Regions from separate parts of the Streptomyces sp. NBC_00872 genome, predicted to be linked through region 2. Evidence: riboswitches for the same ligand, from Rfam matches in the RefSeq annotation. Region 2 holds a riboswitch; each other region holds the start of a gene.

Region 1 (7,302 bases), 840 kb from region 2:
CGGTGAACAGACTGCGCCGGATCAGAGCGGCGAGACGAGAGCGCCGCTAGGCGCGTCCGGCGGATCCCGCCGGAGGGCGTCCGGCGCCTCGGTTTCCGTCCGCCGGGGCCGTCCGCGCCGCTAGGGTCGGGGTATGGGCAGCAACCCGTACCCCGTCCCCCTGCCGGAACCGATCACTCCCGCCGGCGCCGAAGGCCTGGCCGCGCTTCTCGGCCGGCCCGGCGACGCCGTCGTCGCCCTCGACTTCGACGGCACCCTCGCCGCGATCGTCCCCGACCCCGAACAGGCCCGCGCCCATCCGCGCGCCGTCCCCGCCCTGGCCGCCCTCGCGCCGCATGTCGCGTCCGTCGCGGTGGTCACCGGCCGGCCCGCCGGGGTGGCGGTCCGCTACGGCGGCTTCGCCGGGGTGCCCGGCCTGGAGCGTCTCGTGGTCCTCGGCCACTACGGCGCCGAGCGCTGGGACGCCGTCAGCGGCACCGTCCGTACCCCCGCCCCGCACGAGGGTGTCGCGGCCGTCCGCGCCGAACTGCCCGGATTCCTGGAGCGGTTCGACGCCTGGCGCGGTACGTGGACGGAGGAGAAGGGCCAGGCGGTCGCGGTCCACACCCGCCGCGCCACCGACCCCCAGGCCGCCTTCGAGGCCCTGCGCGGACCGCTGGGCGAACTGGCCGCCCGCCACGGGCTGATCGTCGAACCGGGCCGTATGGTCCTGGAGCTGCGCCCGCCCGGTATGGACAAGGGCGTGGCGCTGCTGGAGTACGTCCGTGAGGTGGGCGCCGAGACCGTCCTCTACGCGGGCGACGACCTGGGCGACCTCCCGGCCTTCGCGGCGGTCGAGAAGCTCCGCTCCGACGGCCACCCGGGCCTGCTGGTGTGCAGCGGCTCGGAGGTCCCCGACCTCGCGGAACGCTCCGACCTCCGGCTCCCGGGCCCCGCGGCGGTGGTGGACTTCCTGGCGGCACTGGCCCGGACCATCGGCTGACACCGCCCGCCCCCGCCCGGTCCCCGCGCGTTCCTGTCCCTGTCCCGGCCCCTCGCGAGCGGCGGGGGGCCGGGCTCGTGTCTCAGATCGCGCGCAGGGCGGTGAGCTGGTCCAGGAACCACTGCTGCGGGGGCAGGGCCGTCGCCGAGGCGGCCAGGCGTTTGGAGCGTTCGGCGCGTTCGTCGAGGGGCATGCTCAGCGCCTCGTGGAGGGCCCTCGCCGTGGCGGTGATGTCGTACGGGTTCACCGCGAGCGCGTCCTCACCCATCTCCTCGAACGCTCCCGCCTCCCGTGAGAGCACCAGCGCGCAGCCGCGCTCCGAGACCACGGGGATCTCCTTCGCCACCAGGTTCATCCCGTCCCGGATCGGATTGACCAGCGCCACGTCCGCCAGCCGGTAGGCGGCCAGGGAGCGCGCGAAGTCGTCCCGGACATGGAGGACGACCGGAGTCCAGCTCTCCGTGCCGAACTCGGCGTTGACCGCGTCGGCCACCCGTCCGACCTCGGCGGTGTAGTCCCGGTAGACCGCCAGATCCTGCCGGGAGGGGTAGGCGAAGGCGACATGGACGACGCGGTCGTGCCACTCCGGGTGGTCGGCGAGGAGCTGCCGGTAGGAGAGCAGACCGCGGACGATGTTCTTGGACAGTTCCGTACGGTCCACCCGGACGATCGTCTTCCGGAGATCGTCCGAGCCGTCGGCGGCGTCCCCCGGACGGCCGATCTGCTCGCGCAGGGTGACGATCCGTTCGTCCACATCCGGCCGGTGCGCGCGCTCGCGCAGGAAGTCGGCGTCCGTGCCCAGGCCGTGCACACCGATCCTGGTGTTGCCGGTCCCGCCCAGCAGCTCCGTACAGCAGGCCGTGAAGGCGTCCGCCCACCGGCGGGTCAGAAAGGCCGCCCGGTCCGCGCCGAGGATGCCCCGCAGAAGCTGGCGGCCGATGTCGTCGGGCAGCAGCCGGTAGTAGTCCACGGGGGCCCATGGCGTGTGCGAGAAGTGACCGATCCGCAGATCGGGCCGGAGCGCCCGCAGCATCCCGGGCACCAGCGCCAGATGGTAGTCCTGCACCAGGACCGCCGCGCCCTCCGCGGCCTCGTCCGCCAGCGCCTCCGCGAAGGCGCGGTTGTACGTCTCGTACGAGGCCCACTGCGCGCGGAACTCCGGGCCGAAGGACGGCTCCAGCGGGGTCTGGTAGAGCAGGTGGTGGACGAACCAGAGCGTGGAGTTGGCGACGCCGTTGTAGGCCTCCCCGTACACCTCGGGCGCGATCCCCAGCATCCGGACCCGCTGACCGCCCGTGTCCGCCGGGTCGAGCCGGCCGCCCGTACGCCGTACCGCCTCGCGGTCGCCGTCCCCGAGCGCCGCGCACACCCACACCGCGTCCGCGTCCGAGCCGATGGCCGACAGACCGGACACCAGCCCGCCGCCGCCCCGCTTCGCCGTCAGCGTGCCGTCGTCGCGCACGCTGTACGAGACGGGGCCGCGGTTGGACGCGACGAGGACCTGGGCCCGGGAGGGCGGCTCGGTAACCATGTGGCGAAACCTAGCCCGTCGCGTAAACGCTCAAACGTACGGACGGTGTGGTCTGCGCCCGGTGCGGCGGCCCGCCGTCCTCTACCGGCGGCCACGGGTCGCGGCCAGCGCCACCACGCCCGCGCCGGTCAGCGCGAGCGCCACCCCGCCCAGCAGCCACAGCCGTTCGGCCGCCCCTCCGGTGTCCGCGAGCTGCCCTTGCAGGGACCCGTAGAGCGGCTCGTGCGGGGGCTGGTGGGAAAGCTCCTGGAGCGGCTCGTGGAGAGGACCGCGGAAAGGCTCGTGGACCGGCATCCGCAGGGGCCCGGACCCCTGAAGGGGTACGTGTGCCAGGGCCGACGCCTGTCCCGGTGCCAGCAGCACCAGCGTTCCGGCCAGCACCCCGAAGAATCGGCAGATAATCAGATGTTTTGCCCTCATAAGGGCGCAATGTAGGCAATCGGTGAGGTGATCCGCGGTTACGCCGCGCGTCCGGACGTGTACTCCGCGATCTCGCGTATCGGCGGCCGTTCCTCCGTGTCCACGGAGTAGGTGCGCGGTACGAAGCCGTGCTCGCCCCGGTCGAACTGCGTCAGCTCCGGCCGTACCAAGTGTGCCCGGGACAGCCGCAGTTGGGCCGTACGGTAGATGGCCGCGGCCATTCGCCCCAGCGCCCGGTCGTCCTGGTGGCGGTGGAGCCGTACCCCCACGTCCACCTGCCCCAGCGCGTCCAGACCGACCGTGTGCAGCGCGTCCACGAGCAGCCCCAGTTCCACGCCGTACCCGACGGGGAAGGGCAGCCGCTCCAGCAGTGAGCGGCGCGCGGCGTACTCCCCGCCCAGCGGCTGGACGAACCCCGCCAGCTGAGGCCAGTGCAGATTGAGGAGCGGACGCGCCACCAGCTCGGTCACCCGGCCGCCCTGGGCGCCGGCCGCCGACCCGCCCGTGCCGTCGCCACCCGTGCCGTCGCCGCGCGTACCGCCGCTCGCGCCGGTGCCGTGGAGGCCCGCGCCCTCCTCGTCGGCGCCCTCGTCGTCCGTTCCGCTCTCGCGCAGCGGGCGGTCGTACATCGCCTTCACGAAGTGCACATCGGAATCGGTCAGCAGCGGACCCACGGTCCCGGACACGAAGTCGGCCGAGAACCGCCGCAGATCGGCGTCCACGAAGCACACCACATCGCCGCTCGTCACCAGCAGTGACCGCCACAGCACCTCGCCCTTGCCGGGCAGCGCGGGCAGCCGCGGCAGGATCGCGTCCCGGTGCACGACCCGCGCGCCGGCCGCCGCGGCGACCTCCGCCGTACGGTCGGAGGAGCCGGAGTCGATCACCACCAGTTCGTCGACGAGCGGTGCCCTCTCCATCAGCTCGCGCCGGATCACGGAGACGATCGCGCCGACCGTCGCCTCCTCGTCGAGCGCCGGAAGCACCACGCTCACCGTGGTGCCGCGCGCGGCCTTCGCCACCAGGAGCCGGTCGAGCGTACGGTCGGCCGCTGACCAGGAACGCCTGGTCAGCCAGCGTTCCACCTCTTCCAGCACGGTCGGTACTCCCTGACGTGTTCCATGAACGTGACCCGCGAACCCGGTCCGGAACCGGGCCGGAACCCGGTGGGACGCGACCCGCGAACCCGGTCGAACGTGATCCATCTCGCGGTGCGGACCACTATCTCAACCGTCCGCTCCTTCGGTTACAGTCTTGAACAACACGTATGACCGCCGCATGCCGGGGGTCGTAACGCGGAAAAACGCGCCGGACCTGGTCCGGTGCCATAGCGCTCATCCAGAGGGACTGAGGGAACGGCCCGTTGAAGTCCCGGCAACCCTCCCGCCGACCGCGAGGTCACGGTGGGGAAGGTGCCAATTCCGTCTTGCGGCGAAACGCGTCGTAAGGAAGATGAGGAGAAAGGGCCTCGCCATCATGGCTGTGCAGACCGTCCACCACGCCAGCGGCACCGTCGATCTCGGACCCGCCGCCGCCCTCTCGTGCCGCGAATGCGGAGAGCGATTCGAGCTCGGCCCCCTTTTCGCCTGCGCGAGCTGTTTCGGGCCGCTCGAAGTCGCGTACGACCTGCCGAGCGGCACCCCCGAAGAGCTCAAGAAGCGGATCGCGGACGGCCCGGACAACATCTGGCGGTACGCGCCACTGCTGCCCGTCCCGGCCGACGTGGCCTCGAAGCCGAACATCAACCCCGGTTTCACCAAGCTGGTCAAGGCCGACAATCTCGCCCGTGAACTGGGTATCACCGGCTCCCTGCACATCAAGGACGACTCCGGCAATCCGACGCACTCCTTCAAGGACCGTGTCGTCGCCATCGCCGTCGAGGCCGCCCGCGCCTTCGGCTTCACCACGCTCTCCTGCTCCTCCACCGGCAATCTGGCGGGCGCGGTCGGCGCCGCCGCCGCCCGCGCCGGCTTCCGCTCCTGTGTGTTCATCCCGCACGACCTGGAGCAGGGCAAGGTCGTCATGGCCGCGGTGTACGGCGGTGAACTCGTCGGCATCGAGGGCAACTACGACGACGTGAACCGTTTCTGCTCGGAGCTGATCGGCGATCCGCTGGGCGAGGGCTGGGGCTTCGTCAACGTCAACCTCCGTCCGTACTACGGCGAGGGCTCCAAGACCCTCGCGTACGAGATCTGCGAGCAGCTCGGCTGGCGGCTGCCCGACCAGATCGTCATCCCGATCGCCTCCGGGTCACAGCTCACGAAGATCGACAAGGGTCTCCAGGAGCTGATCAAGCTGGGGCTCGTGGAGGACAGGCCGTACAAGATCTTCGGCGCCCAGGCCGAGGGCTGCTCGCCGGTGTCCACCGCCTTCAAGGCCGGACACGATGTCGTACGGCCGCAGAAGCCCAACACCATCGCCAAGTCCCTAGCGATCGGCAACCCGGCCGACGGCCCGTACGTCCTGGACATCGCCCGTCGCACCGGCGGCGCGGTCGAGGACGTCGACGACGAGCAGATCGTCGACGCGATCAAGCTGCTGGCGCGCACCGAGGGCATCTTCGCGGAGACCGCGGGCGGGGTGACCGTCGGCGTGACCAAGAAGCTGATCGAGGCGGGGGTGCTCGACCCGGCGCTGACGACCGTGGTCCTCAACACGGGTGACGGACTGAAGACCCTGGACGCGGTGGCGCCGACGACGGGCCCGACCGCGACCATCCGCCCGAGCCTGGACGCGTTCCGCGACGCCGGTCTGGCCCGCTGACCGGCCGCCCGGCCCGATGACCCGCGATCCGGCCCATTGACCCGGCTCGGCCCGCTGACCCGCGATCAGGCTTATCGACCCCGACGACGTCACGGAAGACGGAAGGCAGAACACCCATCATGAGCGTCAATGTCCGCATCCCCACCATTCTCCGTACGTACACCGGCGGCAAGGCCGAGGTCCCGGCCGAAGGGGCGACCCTCTCCGAGGTCATCCAGTCCCTGGAGGCCAGCCACCCCGGTATCGCCGCGCGGGTCCTGGACGACCAGGGCAAGTTGCGCCGCTTTGTGAACGTGTACGTGAACGACGACGACGTCCGCTTCGAGCAGGGTCTGGAGACCGCGACCCCGGCGGGCGCCGGCGTCTCGATCATCCCCGCGGTCGCCGGAGGCTGAGCCCCGCGCCCCCGGGCCCGGCCCCCTCGTGGCGACTCCGTGTGACCGGTATGGCTCCCTCCGCAAGAGAAGCGGAGGGAGCCATTCTTTATGGTTGAACGCGATAGAGTGTGGGAACGCCCCTCCGCCGCCCATCCGGCGCGCGTATGAGAACGCGACAACATAGGGCTGAAGTCATCGCGCTGTTTGCACTTTAGGTGCGCTTTGCCCGGCCCGACTTGCCCGGGAACGCAGCGAATTCGTCGCTATGCGTGTTCAGCCATGCCCAGAATTCTCGTCCGATTGACCTGTTGCAGAGGGCAGTTGGGCAGATACATTCAGCCGCGGTCGACGCGTTCCGGCGCGAAGTGTGGCCCCTGGAAGGGCCAGTAATAGGGGAGTTAGGCATGGCTCAGGGCACCGTCAAGTGGTTCAACGCGGAGAAGGGCTACGGCTTCATCGCGGTAGACGGTGGTGCGGATGTTTTCGTCCACTACAGCGCGATTCAGATGGACGGTTACCGCACCCTTGAAGAAGGTCAGCGAGTGGAGTTCGAGATCTCGCAGGGCCAGAAGGGTCCGCAGGCGGACATGGTCAAGCTCGCCGTCTGATCCCGGCGCGATCGGCCACCGACGCACGCAGTTCACGGCTCACGCCGAGGGGTCCGTATCCCGGAGACGGGATACGGACCCCTTGTGCGTGTCCGGACGCGGGCGGGGTGCGGGGGGCGTGTCCGGACGCGGGCGAGGTACGGGGGCGTGTGCGTGAACGCGTGCGTGAGCGGGCGCGGGTGGCGTGCGGGTGGCGCGCGGTCGGCGTGGGGACACCGCCGGAGTCCGGGGGCGCTTGCACTCTCGGGGGTCGAGTGCTAATCATTGGCGTTAGCACTCTGCGAGTGAGAGTGACAACTTAAGGACCGGGTCGGTGAGGCCCGAAGAGCCGGTGGGGCAAGGAACCGCACGGCTCTCAGGCCGTCCGTCGCGGGCGCCAGCGCGGTCCGGAGCAATCCACCCCAGTCCGGGAGGACCACTTCACATGGCCAAGATCATCGCGTTCAACGAGGAGGCACGGCGCGGTCTCGAGCGCGGGATGAACCAGCTCGCCGACGCCGTCAAGGTCACCCTTGGCCCCAAGGGTCGCAACGTCGTCCTCGAGAAGAAGTGGGGCGCCCCCACGATCACCAACGATGGTGTGTCCATCGCCAAGGAGATCGAGCTCGAGGACCCGTACGA
Region 2 (7,302 bases):
TCGACATCAGCAAGCCCGACAAGCCGCGCGGGCTCGGAACGCTGTCGCTGGCCGAACTCGGCGACGCCGAGGACGAGCCGACCTCGGTGGCCGTGGTCGGCCAGTACGTCCTGGTGGTGGTCAACACCAGCCCCGGCTACACCGACCCGTCCGGCCGGCTCGACGTCATCTCGCTGCGCGACCGCCGGCGGGTGGCGACCTACGACCTCGGCGGCCAGCCCGACTCCATCGCGATCAGCAAGGACAAGCGGTACGCCGCCATCGCGATCGAGAACGAGCGCGACGAGGAGGCGACCCCGCCCGGAGGCGAGGAGGGCGACCTGCCCCAGCTTCCGGCCGGCTTCGTGCAGATCGTCGACCTCAAGGGCGACTCGCCGAAGCAGTGGCGTACCCGGGCCGTGCCGCTGACCCAGGCGGACGGGAAGGCGCTGCCCGCCCTGGTCGCCGCCGGGATCACCGAGCCGACCGACCCGGAGCCGGAGTACGTCTCCGTCAACAGCCGCGACCAGCTCGTGGTGACCCTCCAGGAGAACAACGGCGTCGTCGTGCTGGATCTGCCCACGGGCAGGATCACCAAGGCCTTCAGCGCCGGTACGGCGTCGGTCGACGGCATCGACACCGTCGAGGACGGCACGATCTCCCTGACCGGCTCGATCACCGACGTACCGCGCGAGCCCGACTCGGTCGGCTGGATCGACGACCGCTACGTGGCGACCGCCAACGAGGGCGACTGGCGCGGCGGCACCCGCGGCTGGTCCATCTTCGACAGCCGGACCGGCAAGGTCGTCTGGGACGCGGGCAACAGCTTCGAGAGGCTCGCCGTACGGTACGGGCTGCACAACGAGGACCGCGCCGAGAACAAGGGCACCGAGCCGGAAGGCCTGGCGATCGCCGAGTTCGACGGGGTGCGCTACGCCTTCGTCGGCTCGGAGCGGTCCAACTTCGTCGCCGTCTACGACCTGAGCCGGCCCACCGCCCCGGTCTTCCGCCAGGTGCTGGCCACCACCAACGGCCCCGAGGGGCTGCTGCCGATCCCGTCCCGCGACCTGCTCGCCGTCTCCAGCGAGGAGGACGACGCCTCGGCCAATGTGCGGGCCTCGGTGAGCCTCTTCCGTCTGGGCAAGGACACCCCCGCGTTCCCGAGCGTCGTCTCGGCACCGGACGCCACCGGCGCGCCGATCGGCTGGGGCGCGCTCGGCGCGCTCTCCGCCGTACCCGGCAAGTCGCACCAGCTCTACAGCGTCACCGACGCGGCGTACTCCGACACCCGGATCCTGACCATCGACACGGCGCGGCAGCCGGCGGTCATCACCCGCTCGCTGACCGTCAAGGGGACCGACGGCCGGCCGACCGGCTATGACGCGGAGGGCGTCTACGCCCGGCCGCAGGGCGGCTTCTGGCTCGCGGTGGAGGGTACGACCGGCGCGGGCAACAAGCTGGTCCGGCTCGACGGGAGCGGCAGGACCCAGCAGGTCGTCCCGCTGCCGGCGGACGTCGCCGCGGGCCTCGCGGGACAGGGCTTCGAGGGGGTCACCGCGACCACCGACCGCCGCGGCCACGAGGTCGTCTGGGCCACGCTCCAGCGTGAGGTCAAGACCGACCCGGCCGGGATCGTCCGGCTCGGCCGCTACGACGTCGAGGCCGGCACCTGGAGCTGGTACGGCTACCGCATCGGCAGCACCACCACCCCGGGCGACTGGATCGGCCTCTCCGAGATCACCGTGGTCGGCGACAAGCTCGCCGTCATCGAGCGGGACAAGCTGAACGGCCCGTCCGCCAAGATCAAGCGCGTGTACACGGTCGACCTGCCGAAGTCCGCGGCGCCGTCGGGTCCGCTGCGCGTACTGCCGAAGAAGCTCGCCCACGACGTGCTGCCCGACCTGCGCGCGACGAACGGCTGGACCCAGGAGAAGCTGGAGGGGCTGACCGTGGCCGGTGACGGCGGGGTCTACGCCGTGACCGACAACGACGGTCTCGACAACGCCACCGGTGAGACGGTCCTGCTGCGCCTCGGCTCCAGCAAGAAGATCTTCGGGCGCCACTGATCCGCCACTTATCCACCGCTGATCGAACACATCGAATACATCGAACGTATCGATCACTGATCCACCGCGGCGCTCATCGGCGCCGCCTCGGACGACGGAACACCGAACGGCCGCCGGCGGATCGCCGGCGGCCGTTCGCACACCCCGGGCCCGGCCCGGCTACGGCGACGCCACCGGCTCGGCCGGCACGTCGGCGTCCGTGTGGGCACCGGGGTGGGCATCGGGGTGGGCGAGGCCGAGGTGGTCCCGCAGGGTGGTGCCCTCGTACTCGGTGCGGAACACACCGCGCTCCTGGAGCAGCGGGACCACGGTGTCGGCGAAGACGTCCAGCCCGCCGGGGGTGATGTGCGGGACGAGGATGAACCCGTCGGCGGCGTCGGTCTGCACGAAGGAGTTGATGGTCTCGGCGACCGTGGCCGGGGAGCCGACGAAGGACTGGCGACTGCCGGTCTCGATGACCAGGTCCCGGATCGACCACTTGTTCGCGGCCGCCAGCTCCCGCCACTCCCGGGCGGTCGCCAGCGGGTCGCGGTACATCCGCACCTGGGCGCGACCGCGGGCGATGGTGTGCTCGCCGAGGTCCGGGTCGATCTCGGGGAGCGGGCCCTCCGGGTCGTACGCGGACAGATCGCGGTTCCAGACGAATTCCAGATGCTTGATCGCGGTGGCGCCGCTGACCTGCTGGCGGCGTACCTCGCGGGCCAGCTCCTCCGCCTCGGCGTCCGTGTCGCCGAGCACGAAGGTCGCCGCGGGCAGGATCAGCAGCTGGTCGTGGGTGCGGCCATGGCCGGCGAGACGCCTCTTGACGTCCGTGTAGAACGCCTGCCCTTCGTCGAGAGTGCTGTAACGGCTGAAGATCGCGTCCGCGCTCGACGCCGCGAACTCGCGCCCTTCCTCGGAGTCGCCGGCCTGGAAGATGACCGGGCGTCCCTGCGGGCTGCGCGGCACGTTGAACTGTCCGGCGATGTCGAAGTGGGGGCCCTTGTGCACGAAGGCTCCCGCCCGCGCGTCCCGCAGGAAGGTGCCGGACTCCTGGTCGGCGGCTGTCTCGTCGCCCCGCCAGGAGTCGAACAGCTCGGTGGTGGTGCTCAGGAACTCCTTGGCCCGCGAGTAGCGCTCGTTCTGCGGCAGGAAGCCCCCGCGGCGGAAGTTCTCGCCGGTGAAGGCGTCCCACGAGGTGACGACGTTCCAGGCGGCGCGGCCGTTCGACAGATGGTCGAGGCTGGCGAACTGGCGCGCCACCTCGTAGGGCTCGTTGAAGGTGGAGTTGATCGTGCCCGTCAGGCCGAGACGTTCGGTGACGGCGGCGAGGGCGCTCAGGACGGTGAAGGTGTCGGGCCGCCCGACGACGTCCAAGTCGTAGATCCGGCCGCCCTGTTCCCGCAGCCGCAGTCCCTCGGCGAGAAAGAGGAAGTCGAACTTGGCGCGCTCGGCGGTCCGCGCGAAGTGGACGAACGAGCTGAACTCGACGTGGCTGCCGGCCTGCGGGTCGCTCCATACGGTGGTGTTGTTGACGCCGGGGAAATGCGCGGCGAGGTGGATCTGCTTCAGCGGCTTGGCGGGCTTGCTCATTGCTCGTACGGTCCTTCCGGCTCAGACGGCGGCGTAGCGGTTGGCGGGGCGGGGCAGTCCGAGCAGTCCGCGCAGCGTGCTCGCCTCGTACCCGGTACGGAAGGCGCCGCGGCGCTGGAGTTCGGGCACCAGGCGGCGGGTGATCTGCTCCAGGTCGTACGGAAGGGCGCCGGGGCGCAGCCGGAAGCCGGTCAGCCCGGCGTCCCGCCATTCCTCCAGCAGGTCCGCGAGCTGCGCGGGCGACCCGGTGAAGACGCGGGCGTCGCTGCCGTACTCGGCGCCGGCGCGTTCGTCCAGACGGGCCTTGCGGCCGGCGGCGGCACCGGGGTCCTCGTCGAGGAAGACCACCAGGTCGCCGAAGACGTGCACGGTCTCGTCGGCGCGGCCGGCGGAGGCCTGCGCCGCGCGGATCTCGGCCAGGACGGCGCGGGCGTCATCGGCGTCGCCCGGGGTGACGAATCCGAGGTCGGCCGAGCGTGCGACCAGTTCGTACGGGACGGTCGCGTGCGCCAGCGCGGTGACGAGCGGCTGCCCCTGGGGCGGGCGCGGGGTGATCGAGGGGCCCTTCACGCTGAAGTGCGCGCCCTCGAAGTCGATGTAGTGCAGCTTGTCGCGGTCGATGAACCGTCCGGTGGCGACATCGCGGATCTCCGCGTCGTCCTCCCAGCTGTCCCAGAGCCGGCGCAGCACCTCGACGTAGTCGGCGGCCTCGTCGAACAGCTCCTTCACCCAGGGCCTGCCCGCCGCCCCGGCCAGGTCCTCGGTCCGCAGGCCCGGGACCGTACGGCGGCCGAAGTGCGCGGCCTCGTCGGCGCGTCCGGACACCCTGACCTGGATTCCGGCCCGTCCGGTGCTCACATAGTCGAGGGTGGCGATCGCCTTCGAGAGATGGAAGGGCTCGGTGTGGGTGACCACGGCGGTCGGGACCACGCCGATGTTCCGGGTCAGCGGCGCCACCCGGGCGGCGGTCAGCACCGCGTCGAGACGGCCCCGTACCTGGTCGGTGCGCTCGTCGGGCTCGACCTGACGGGAGGTCTGGAGGCTGAGTGAGTCATCGATGGTCACGAAGTCCAGCAGCCCCCGCTCGGCCTCGGTGACCAGGTCGGTCCAGTAGCGCGCGGTGAGCAGTTCGGCGGGCCGGGCTTCGGGCTCCCGCCAGGCCGCGGGATGCCAGCCGGCGCCGTCGAGGGCGACGGCCAGGTGGAGGGGTGCGTGTGCTGCTCGGGGCATGGGCGTACCGCTTCCTGTGAGCATGCCGAAGGACGTCCGCGCCCGTGCTCGGTCGGGGTGGAGGATCGGCGAAAGGGGAGGTCGGCGAGAGGGGAGGATCGGCGAAAGGCGAGGGAAGAAGGCCGGGCGTTCCGGGCCCGCGAAGACCGGCCGGACGGGGCCTGGCCGGACAGGGCCTGGACGGACAGGCCTAGACGGTGAAGTGCCGCGCGGCGGCCGGTTCGTACGCCGGACAGAGCGCGGCGGCGACGCGCTGGAGATCGATGTGCCGCCGCGAGTACATGGCGGTGGTGACCAAGGGCCGCTGAGGAGTTCCCCGCACTGCCGTCACCTCCATCCCGTCCGTCCCGGCCGGCTCGCGCCGTCCCGGGCCCGCTCGCGGAACCGTCTTCGGCTCCGCCGGGCCGTCACCCGGAGCGCTCCGCCGTGTGGCGGGGGCGCCGGTCAGCAAGCCAGGGCCTGACGCCGGCACTCATGACCCGCCGGCACCGTAACCCGGCTCCGGTCTCCGGCTCCGGCACAGTCCTTCAGGGTGGAACACACTTCCTCACCGCTGTGTTCCCGCTTTCCCGCCGCACGCGGAATTTCCTGGAAGGCCGGATGGGTACCCAGCCGCCGTACGTACGACCAGAGGCGGTCACCGGCGGAGACGCGCCGCAGGGCGTCGACGTCCAGGTGGACGAGCGCGACCCACAGATCCACATCCGCCGCCGTCAGCGTCTCGCCCAACAGGTAAGGGCGGGAGGCCAGTCGGCGCCCCAGGAGATCCAGCGCCGGGCCCTGGGCGAGGCCCTCACCGAGGCCCCCGCCCAGGCCGCCACCGAGGCCCTCACCGAGGCCCTCACCGAGGCCCTCACCGAGGAGTTCGCGGACGGCGTCGATGTCGGCGGCCAGGGCGGCGGGCCGCAGGCGGGGCAGACGCGCGTCGTCCTGGTCGGTGAAGTGGACGGCGAGGTCGTCGAGGATGTCGGGGGTGTGGTTGCTCACCACCCGTCCGCTCCACAGGTCGCACAGCGCGGGCACGGTCAGCGGACCGTCGTAGTGGTGCCGGGTGGTCTCGTAGGCCGTGCGCAGCGCCGTGAGCGCGTCGGAGCCGTCGGACCGGGACGGAGAGCCGCCGGACCGGGACGGAAGGAGTGTGGTGCTGATCGAGTCCTTGAGCCCGAGCAGACCGAGGGTGATCGAGACGCGCAGTGAAAGCGGACAGCCCAGCGAGAGATACAGATGGTAGCGGTGCGCGACCGGGTAGTAACCACCGCCGGGACCGGCGCCGATACGGTCGCGGAAACGCGGGGGTGTGCCGGGGTGGGGATCGCGAAGTGCCGACGGGAAGGACGTCTGTACAGAGGTCTCGGACATGGCTCTCTCCATGGATGCGGTGGAGCCCCGGTGGCTTCTTCGGCGCCGGTGGCCGTACGGAAGGAGGGTCCGGCGGCGCGCGGCAGCACACAACGCCCGGACCCGGGAAGGCGATCGGGAACGGTTCGGCTAGGACGGGGGCATACGGCCGACTCGCCCGCCCGGCCAGCCGGCCAGCCGGCCAGTCAGCCGGCTCAGGCGACCGGGCATGCGGTCGGCTAGGACGGCCGGAGCGCGGCCGGCTCAGACAGCCGGCACGCAGCCGTTGCGGAGCCGCAGCAGATCGATATGGCGACGCCTGGTCAGCAGGCGCGGACGCGGCAGCGGCACCGACCGGAAGGTCCGACAGACGCTCTTGCTCTTCTTCGCTGTCCTGCGCATCTCCGCCGGTCCCGTCCTCGGGCCTCGCGGAACAAGCGAGACCGCACTTGCCCCACCGCCCGGGTGGGACCTGGTCGTCACCCGGGGCACCCCGTCGCGGTGGAAGGGTTGCCTGCCAGCGGGCCGGGGCCGGTGACCCACCCGAACAGGGACTCCGCGCGGGTGAGCGCTGACAATCGTGACCGTCGCCAAACAGTCTGAGCGCGCTCCGTTGGACCGTCAAGGAGTCAGAACAAGGCAGAACGGCCAGATTTGGGCGGCCGGCCGGGCCCGTCGGGCGGTCCGGAGAACAGGGAAACCTCGGCCGCCGGTCCGGGACCCGGGACGCCCGTCCACATTTCACGGAACACCCGCCGCGCACCGGGGGAATCAGTACTCAAACCCTCAATCGCCGCATTGGCGCTCTAGGGGTGTGCATCACACGCTAAGGTTCACTTCGCACATGGGGAGTGTGCCGTGGATCACATCGCACGATCGGTCGGCCCGTGTAGCGGGCCCGGCGCGGTCGCATGGCTGGGGGGCCGCATGCTGGAGATGGTCAAGGGTGGCAATGTCGGACTGGACGCCCTGAGCGAGGACATCAGTTCAGTGGTCCTGAGCTTGGCATGGCGCAGCGCGACAGGGGACGGGGACGCTGATGTCTCCCTGCTGCTGGTGGGTGGGGACGGGAAGGTGCGCAGTGACGCGGACTTCTTCTTCTACAACAACCCGGCAT
Region 3 (7,302 bases), 2.2 Mb from region 2:
GGCGCGCGGCGCGGGCTCGGGTCCCGGCGTGGCCTATCTCGCGCATCTCGTGGGCTTCGCCACCGGGTTTCTCTACGCCTGGGGGCGGTACTGGCGTACCGATAGAGTGGGAGACCAAACCGCGGCCACCGAGGGAGAACGTCAACCGTGATCACCGCGATCGTGCTCATCAAGACCAGCGTGGCCCGGATCCCCGAGATCGCGGAGTCGATCGCCGCGCTGGACAGCGTCAGCGAGGTCTTCTCGGTGACCGGTACGTACGACCTGATCGCCATGGTGCGGGTGGCCAAGCACGACGATCTGGCGGATGTGATCCCCGGCCGGATCAGCAAGATCGAGGGCGTCGAGGCCACGGACACGCATGTGGCGTTCCGTACGTACTCACAGCACGACCTCGAAGCGGCCTTCGCCATCGGACTCGACGCGTAAGGCCGCCTGCGGCTCCGTGCGTCAGGCCGCGGCGCCGTCCCGGTCCGGGACGCAACGGCCGTCCTCCGTACGGTAGTTCCAGCGCGCTCCCTGGCTCACCAGCTCCCGTACGGCCCGGACGAAGCGGTCCACGTGCTCGTCCGGGGTGCCGGCGCCGAAGCTGACCCGGATCGCGTTCAGCGAGCGCTCACCCGGCTCGGCCTCCGGGGCGCCGCACTCCCCCGGGTCCTGCGGGTCGGTGCCCAGCAGGGTCCGCACCAGCGGGTGCGCGCAGAAGAGACCGTCCCGTACGCCGATGCCGTACTCCGCGGAGAGCGCGGCGGCGAAGTGCGAGCTGTTCCATCCGTCAACCACGAAGGACAGGACACCGACGCGCGGGGCGTCGTCGCCGAACAGCGAGAGCACCCTGACCTCGGGCACCTCGGCGAGACCCGCGCGCACCCGGGCCACGAGCCGCCGCTCACGGTCGACGAGGGTGTCGAAGCCCGCCTCGGTGAGCGCCCGGCAGGCGGCGGCGATCGCGTACACCCCGATGACATTGGGGGAACCGGCCTCGTGCCGGGCCGCGGTGGTGTGCCACGCGACATCGACCCCGCCGTCGCTCCGCCGGGCCACCGCGCGGCTGGCGCCACCGCCCGCGAGATAGGGCTCCGCGTCCTGGAGCCAGTCGGCACGGCCCGCGAGCACCCCGGAGCCGAAGGGCGCGTACAGCTTGTGCCCGGAGAACGCGACCCAGTCGACATCCAGCCCGGCGATGTCCACGGGGTGGTGCGGGGCGAGCTGCGCGGCGTCGAGCACGATACGGGCGCCGTGCGTGTGCGCGGCGGCGGCCAGCTCCCGTACGGGCCACAGCTCGCCGGTCACATTGGAGGCCCCGGTCACACAGACCAGCGCCGGACCCCGGGGGTCACGCTCCGCGAGCGCCCGCTCCAGGGTGGCGACGGCCTCGGCGGGGGTACGGGGGGCGTTCAGATAGGTGACACGAGCCTCGCGCCAGGGCAGCAGCGAGGCATGGTGCTCGGTCTCGAAGACGAACACCTGGCAGTCGGCGGGGAGCACCGCGGCGAGCAGATTCAGCGAGTCGGTGGTCGAGCGGGTGAAGACGACCTGGTCGTCGGGGCGGCAGCCGAGGAACTCCGCGACCGTGCGGCGGCTGTTCTCGAAGAGGTCGGTGGAGAGCTGCGAGAGATAGCCGGCGCCGCGGTGGACACTGCCGTAGTACGGCGCGTACGCGGCCACGTCGTCCCACACCCGCTGGAGGGCGGGGGCGCTGGCGGCGTAGTCGAGCGCGGCGTAGCTGACCTCGCCGCCGGTGACGAGCGGCACGGTGACATCACGCCCGAGGACCGGCAGCGGGTCGGTACCGGTGGTCGCGGCGGCGGTGGTCGCGGTGTCGGTGGTCGCGGCGGCGGCGTTCAGGTATGCGGACATGGCGATATCTCCCGGCAGGACAAGTCGGAACGGCTTTCAGGAACCCGCACGGCGGCACCACGGCTCGACGGAGCCGCGGAGGCGGTGACGGGGGGTGCCTCGACGCATGGAGGCGTACTGAAGAAGGGGCCGAAAAACCCCTGGGGCCTGTCGGACAGGCCCTAGCACATTCGCTTGCTCACGAGACTGCTCCCTTGAGGACCAGGACCCCAAGGTGCAAGGGGTCCGCGCTTGCCGCGGACCTCGCTGCCCACGGCCTGGTCTTCACCCGGGGCACCCCGCCACGGACGGAGGGTTGCCGGACAGCGAGCCGGGGCCTTAATCGCTGTCACTCATGACCTGGTCCAAGATTATGGCACAGGGTGCCGCGCGCCCCAACGGGTGTCCGCGATACGGGACGTGTGTGCGGGGCGGGACGTGTGCGGGGCGCGCCGCCCCCGTACCCGGGTCGGTGCGCCCGGCACCCGGTGACCGGTACCGCGCTACGCGCCGCGGTGGCTCGCCGCCACCCAGCGTTCCAGCGTGCGCCCCGCCGCGCCCGAGTCGACCGACTCAGCCGCCCGCGCGATCCCCGCCGCGAGCTGGAGGTCCAGGGAGTCGCCCGTCGGGTCCAGGGCCACCAGCGCCGCCGCCGAGTTGAGCAGCACCGCGTCGCGTACGGGGCCGGTCTCGCCGGCCAGCAGCCGGCGGGCCACATCGGCGTTGTACGAGGCGTCCGCGCCGCGCAGCGCCTCGACCGGGACCAGTTCCAGGCCCACGTCCCGCGGGTCGAAGGCCTCCTCGGTGACCTTGCCGTCCCGTACCACCCACACCCGTGATGTCGCGGTGGTGGTCAGCTCGTCCAGGCCGTCGTCGCCGCGGAAGACCAGGGACGAGTTTCCGCGCTCGGCGAGCACACCCGCGACGATCGGCGCCATCCGTACATCCGCCACGCCCACCGCCTGGGCCCTGACCCGCGCCGGGTTGGTGAGCGGGCCGAGGATGTTGAAGGTGGTCTGGGCGCCGAGTTCCCTGCGCGCCTTGGCCGCGTACCGCAGCGCGGGATGGAACTTCACCGCGAAGCAGAAGGTGATGCCCGCTTCCTCGGCGACCTCGGCCACCCGCTGGGGGGTCAGCTCCAGATTGACGCCGAGCTTCTCCAGTACGTCCGAGGCACCGCTCGCCGACGAGGACGCGCGGTTGCCGTGCTTGACGACCTTGGCGCCGGTGCCCGCCACGACGATCGCCGCCATGGTGGAGATATTGACCGTCTTGGCGAGATCGCCGCCCGTGCCGACGATGTCGACCGTACGGCCCGGCACCTCGATGGTGTTGGCGTGCGCGTACATGGCGCGCACCAGGCCGGAGACCTCCTCGACCGTCTCGCCCTTCGCCCTCAGGGCGACCGCGAACCCGGCGATCTGCGCGTCGGTGGCCTCGCCGCTCATGATGCGGTCCATGGCCCACGCCGTGTCCTCCGTGCCCAGACTCTCGCCGCGCAGCAGCGGGTTCAGCACGCCCGGCCAGGTGCGGTCCGCCACGGTGTCGCCTCCGACGGGGGTCACAGCGCTCATGCTCGCTCCTGGTGGGTTCCGGGACGGGTGTGCGGACCGTACGAGGCCCGCGCCACCAGCCTATCGGCGTACGCCCGGCCGGCAGGACGGATGCCCGGAGTACGGACGGCCCCACGCCGAGGGCCCCGGCCGGTCCCCCTCGCGGGGAGACCGGGCCGGGGCCCTCGGTGGTGGCGAACCGGTGGATCAGTGCTTGCTGTGGCCGCTGGTGATCTCCTCGTGCCCATGGCCGTGCGCGGCGGCGATCTCGTTGTACTCCTCGGCCGTCGGCTTGGGGATCTGGTTGCCCTCGCCGTAGTAGCCCTTGCTCAGCTTCACCCGGAGCTTCTCGGCAGGGCCGACCTTGCGCCGTACGCCGTTCTCGTCGACCTCCGGGCCGATCTCGGCCGGCTTGTGCTGGTCGTGGGCGGTCAGCTTGTGCAGATCGGACTGGTCCAGCGGGGTGTGCACCTCGATGAACTCACCGTGCGGCAGCCGCTTGATGACACCGGACTCGCGTCCGTGCAGCACCTTCTCCGCGTCGCGGCGCTGGAGGCCCAGACAGATCCGCTTGGTGACGACGAAGGCGACGACCGGTCCGACGAAGAAGAAGACCCGCACGAACCAGGTGATCGCGTTGATCGACAGATGGAAGTGCGTCGCCCACAGGTCGTTGCCGCCGCCGACAAGCAGGATGAAGTACCACGTCAGCCAGGCCACACCGAACGCCGTACGGGTCGGCGCGTTGCGCGGGCGGTCCAGGATGTGGTGCTCGCGGTTGTCGCGGGTGACCCAGCCCTCGATGAACGGGTAGACCGCGATCGCGACCAGCACCAGCGGGAAGATCACCAGCGGGATGAAGACACCCAGCACCAGGGTGTGTCCCAGGAAGTTGATCTCCCAGCCGGGCATGACCCGGATGAGTCCCTCGGAGAAGCCCATGTACCAGTCGGGCTGGGCTCCGGTGGAGACCTGGTCGGGGCGGTAGGGACCCAGCGCCCAGATCGGGTTGATCGTGGCGATGGCGGAGACGATCGTGATGAGCCCGAAGACCAGGAAGAAGAAGCCTCCGGCCTTGGCCATGTAGATCGGCAGCAGCGGCATGCCCACGACGTTCTTGTTCGTACGGCCGGGGCCTGCGAACTGGGTGTGCTTGTGGTAGAAGACCAGGATCAGATGGGCCACGATCAGTCCCAGCATTATGCCGGGCAGCAGCAGGATGTGGACCGAGTAGAACCGGGCCACGAAGTCGCCGCCGGGGAACTCCCCGCCGAACAGGAACATCGAGAGATACGTGCCGACGACCGGCACCGACAGGATCGCGCCCTGCATGAAGCGGACACCGGTGCCGGACAGCAGGTCGTCCGGGAGCGAGTAGCCGGTGAACCCGGTGAACATGCCCAGGACGAACAGCAGGAAGCCGAACAGCCAGTTGATCTCACGCGGCTTGCGGAACGCGCCCGTGAAGAACACGCGCATCATGTGGACGAGCATGCCCGCGAGGAAGATCAGCGCGGCCCAGTGGTGGATCTGCCGGATCAGCAGACCGCCGCGGACGTCGAAGCTGATGTCCACCGTCGAGGCGTACGCCTCCGACATCGTCACGCCCTGGAGCGGGACGTAACTGCCGTGGTACACCACCTCGTTCATCGAGGGGTGGAAGAACAGGGTCAGATACACACCCGTGAGGATGATGATGATGAAGCTGTAGAGGCAGATCTCGCCGAGCATGAAGGACCAGTGGTCCGGGAAGATCTTCCGCATATTGGCCTTGGCCAGGGAGTAGATCCCCAGCCGGCCGTCCGCCCAGTCGGCGACCCGCTCACCCGCGGGAGCCTGGCGGTTCTTGTCGTCCGTAGCAGTGCTGGTACTCATCCGCGCTCCCAGAAGGCAGGACCGACGGGCTCGTCGAAGTCGCCGAGCGCCTCGAGGTTGCCCTCCGCGTTCACACCGATCCGCAGCTGCGGAAGGGGGTGACCGGCCGGGCCGAAGATGACGCGGGCGCCGTCGGAGAGGTCGAAGGTGGACTGGTGGCACGGGCAGAGCACATGGTGCGTCTGCTGCTCGTACAGGCTGATCGGGCAGCCGACATGGGTGCAGATCTTGGAGAACGCCACGATCCCCTGGTGGGACCAGTCGAGTTCACGCTTGTCCTTGATCTCGTCCGGCTGGATCCGGACGATCATCAGGGCCGCCTTGGCGATCTGCTTCTGGAAGTCCTCGCTGTGCTCCTCCAGGCCCTCCGGCATGGCGAAGGTGAGCGAGCCCACCACCACGTCCTCGGGACGCAGCGGCTGATTGGTGTTCATGTTGATGAGCTGCTTGCCCTTGGCCCACAGCGTCGAGCGGAGCTTCTTCTCGGGCAGCGGACCGAGGTCGCGCAGCAGCACCACACCGGCGAGCGGCACCAGCGCCATCGCACCGAACATCGTGTTGCGGATCAGCTTGCGCCGGCCGAAGCCGGACTCCGCCGCACCGGCCGCGAAGTCCGACAGGACCTTCGCCTTGACCTCGGGCGGCGCCTCGATCGGATGGCGGTCGTCCGCCACCTCCACGTCCGACATCAGTGTCCGGGCCCAGTGGACCGCGCCCGCGCCGATGCAGAACAGGGCGATGCCGAGGGTCACACCCAGCGAGAAGTGCAGGATGCTGACATGGCCCAGCGGGAAGATATAGACGATCTTGCTGACCGGGAACGCCACGAACGAGGCGATGAACGCGACGGTCGCCACCATCGACAGCAGGAACAGCAGCGCGACCGTACGCTCGGACCGCTTGGCGGCCCGCTCGTCGATGTCCTGTATACGGGGCCGGTGGGCCGGCAGTCCCGGGTCGGCGAACGGGTCGTTCGCACGCTCGACCGCGCCGTGCGCGTCGCCCTGCTCGCTCGGCAGGTTCTTCTCTGGAAACTCTTCTTGGCTACTCATGACTTCTTGGCCTTAGCGGTGTGGGCCGCGACCCAGACGGCGGCTGCGATCAGAACACCCAGACCGACGATCCAGCCGAAGAGACCTTCGCTGACGGGGCCGAGGCCACCCAGCTTCAGACCGCCGGGGCTCGCGGACTTCTCTCCGTTCACCGCCTGGATGTACGCGATGATGTCCTTCTTCTGCTGCTCCGGCATCGTCGAGTCGGGGAACGAAGGCATGTTCTGCGGGCCGGTCTGCATGGCCTCGTAGATGTGCTTCGGGCTCACACCCTCAAGATTCGGTGCGCTCTTGCCGTTCGTCAGTGCGCCACCCTCGCCGGTGAAGTTGTGGCACTGGGTGCAGTTGGTGCGGAAGAGATCGCCGCCCCTGGCGACATCCGCGCCGGCGGGGTCGTACTGGTTCCCGGTCGGGATGATCGGACCGGCGCCGAGGGACGCGATGTACGCGGCGAGCTGGTCGATCTCGGCCTGCGAGTAGATGACCTTCTTCTTCGGCACCTGCACGCCGGGCTGCTGCGCGGGCATACGGCCGGTGCCGACCTGGAAGTCCACGGCGGCGGAGCCGACGCCGACCAGGGGCGGGCCGTCGCTGCTGCCCTGACCGCCGGTTCCGTGGCAGCTTGCGCAGCCGACGGAGTAGAGCTTCTTGCCCTCCTCGATGGCGAGGGACTGGGAGGTCTCGTCAGCCTGTGCCTTGCCCGCGGGCGCGAACGCGGCGTACAGCCCCCCGGTGGCCGCCAGCGCGAGGAGTAGGACGACGACCGCCGCCAGCGGATGGCGTCGTCGTGCGGAGAGCTTTTTCACGGATTACCCCGGTGTCAGGATCTTCTGCGTCGGTGTTTCTGGATTGTGTGCGCTTCGGGCGCGGGACCCGGCTACTTGATCAAGTAGATCGTGGCGAAGAGGCCGATCCAGACGACATCGACGAAGTGCCAGTAATAGGACACGACGATGGCGGCGGTTGCCTGCTCGTGGGTGAAC

Evidence for each region. A riboswitch is a leader RNA that binds a small molecule or an ion and turns the genes downstream of it on or off. The one in region 2 is predicted to bind S-adenosylmethionine.
Region 1: it holds a riboswitch for S-adenosylmethionine, as region 2 does, so the genes downstream of both, thrC (threonine synthase) here and OG214_RS18705 (putative leader peptide) in region 2, are expected to answer to the same signal.
Region 3: it holds a riboswitch for S-adenosylmethionine, as region 2 does, so the genes downstream of both, OG214_RS28330 (aminotransferase class V-fold PLP-dependent enzyme) here and OG214_RS18705 (putative leader peptide) in region 2, are expected to answer to the same signal.

Annotation. Positions count from the first base shown of each region.
Region 1 covers NZ_CP108806.1:5,218,662-5,225,963, forward strand. Annotated here, with positions in the region: gene OG214_RS22450 (DUF3263 domain-containing protein) at 1-50, shown strand, start outside; gene otsB (trehalose-phosphatase) at 134-982, shown strand; gene OG214_RS22460 (trehalose-6-phosphate synthase) at 1,065-2,513, opposite strand; gene OG214_RS22465 (hypothetical protein) at 2,595-2,933, opposite strand; gene OG214_RS22470 (glucosyl-3-phosphoglycerate synthase) at 2,972-4,030, opposite strand; SAM riboswitch class I at 4,265-4,392, shown strand; gene thrC (threonine synthase) at 4,410-5,696, shown strand; gene OG214_RS22480 (ubiquitin-like small modifier protein 1) at 5,816-6,091, shown strand; gene OG214_RS22485 (cold-shock protein) at 6,478-6,681, shown strand; gene groL (chaperonin GroEL) at 7,106-7,302, shown strand, end outside.
Region 2 covers NZ_CP108806.1:4,382,568-4,389,869, reverse strand. Annotated here, with positions in the region: gene OG214_RS18720 (esterase-like activity of phytase family protein) at 1-2,045, shown strand, start outside; gene OG214_RS18715 (NtaA/DmoA family FMN-dependent monooxygenase) at 2,205-3,617, opposite strand; gene OG214_RS18710 (LLM class flavin-dependent oxidoreductase) at 3,639-4,847, opposite strand; gene OG214_RS18705 (putative leader peptide) at 5,038-5,169, opposite strand; SAM riboswitch class IV at 5,217-5,327, opposite strand; gene OG214_RS18700 (glutathione S-transferase C-terminal domain-containing protein) at 5,292-6,206, opposite strand; gene OG214_RS18695 (hypothetical protein) at 6,450-6,587, opposite strand; SAM riboswitch class IV at 6,626-6,771, opposite strand; gene OG214_RS18690 (TerD family protein) at 7,122-7,302, shown strand, end outside.
Region 3 covers NZ_CP108806.1:6,631,437-6,638,738, reverse strand. Annotated here, with positions in the region: gene OG214_RS28340 (rhomboid family intramembrane serine protease) at 1-151, shown strand, start outside; gene OG214_RS28335 (Lrp/AsnC ligand binding domain-containing protein) at 148-429, shown strand; gene OG214_RS28330 (aminotransferase class V-fold PLP-dependent enzyme) at 451-1,860, opposite strand; SAM riboswitch class IV at 2,083-2,200, opposite strand; gene trpD (anthranilate phosphoribosyltransferase) at 2,343-3,413, opposite strand; gene OG214_RS28320 (cytochrome bc complex cytochrome b subunit) at 3,600-5,267, opposite strand; gene OG214_RS28315 (Rieske 2Fe-2S domain-containing protein) at 5,264-6,319, opposite strand; gene OG214_RS28310 (c-type cytochrome) at 6,316-7,125, opposite strand; gene OG214_RS28305 (heme-copper oxidase subunit III) at 7,197-7,302, opposite strand, start outside.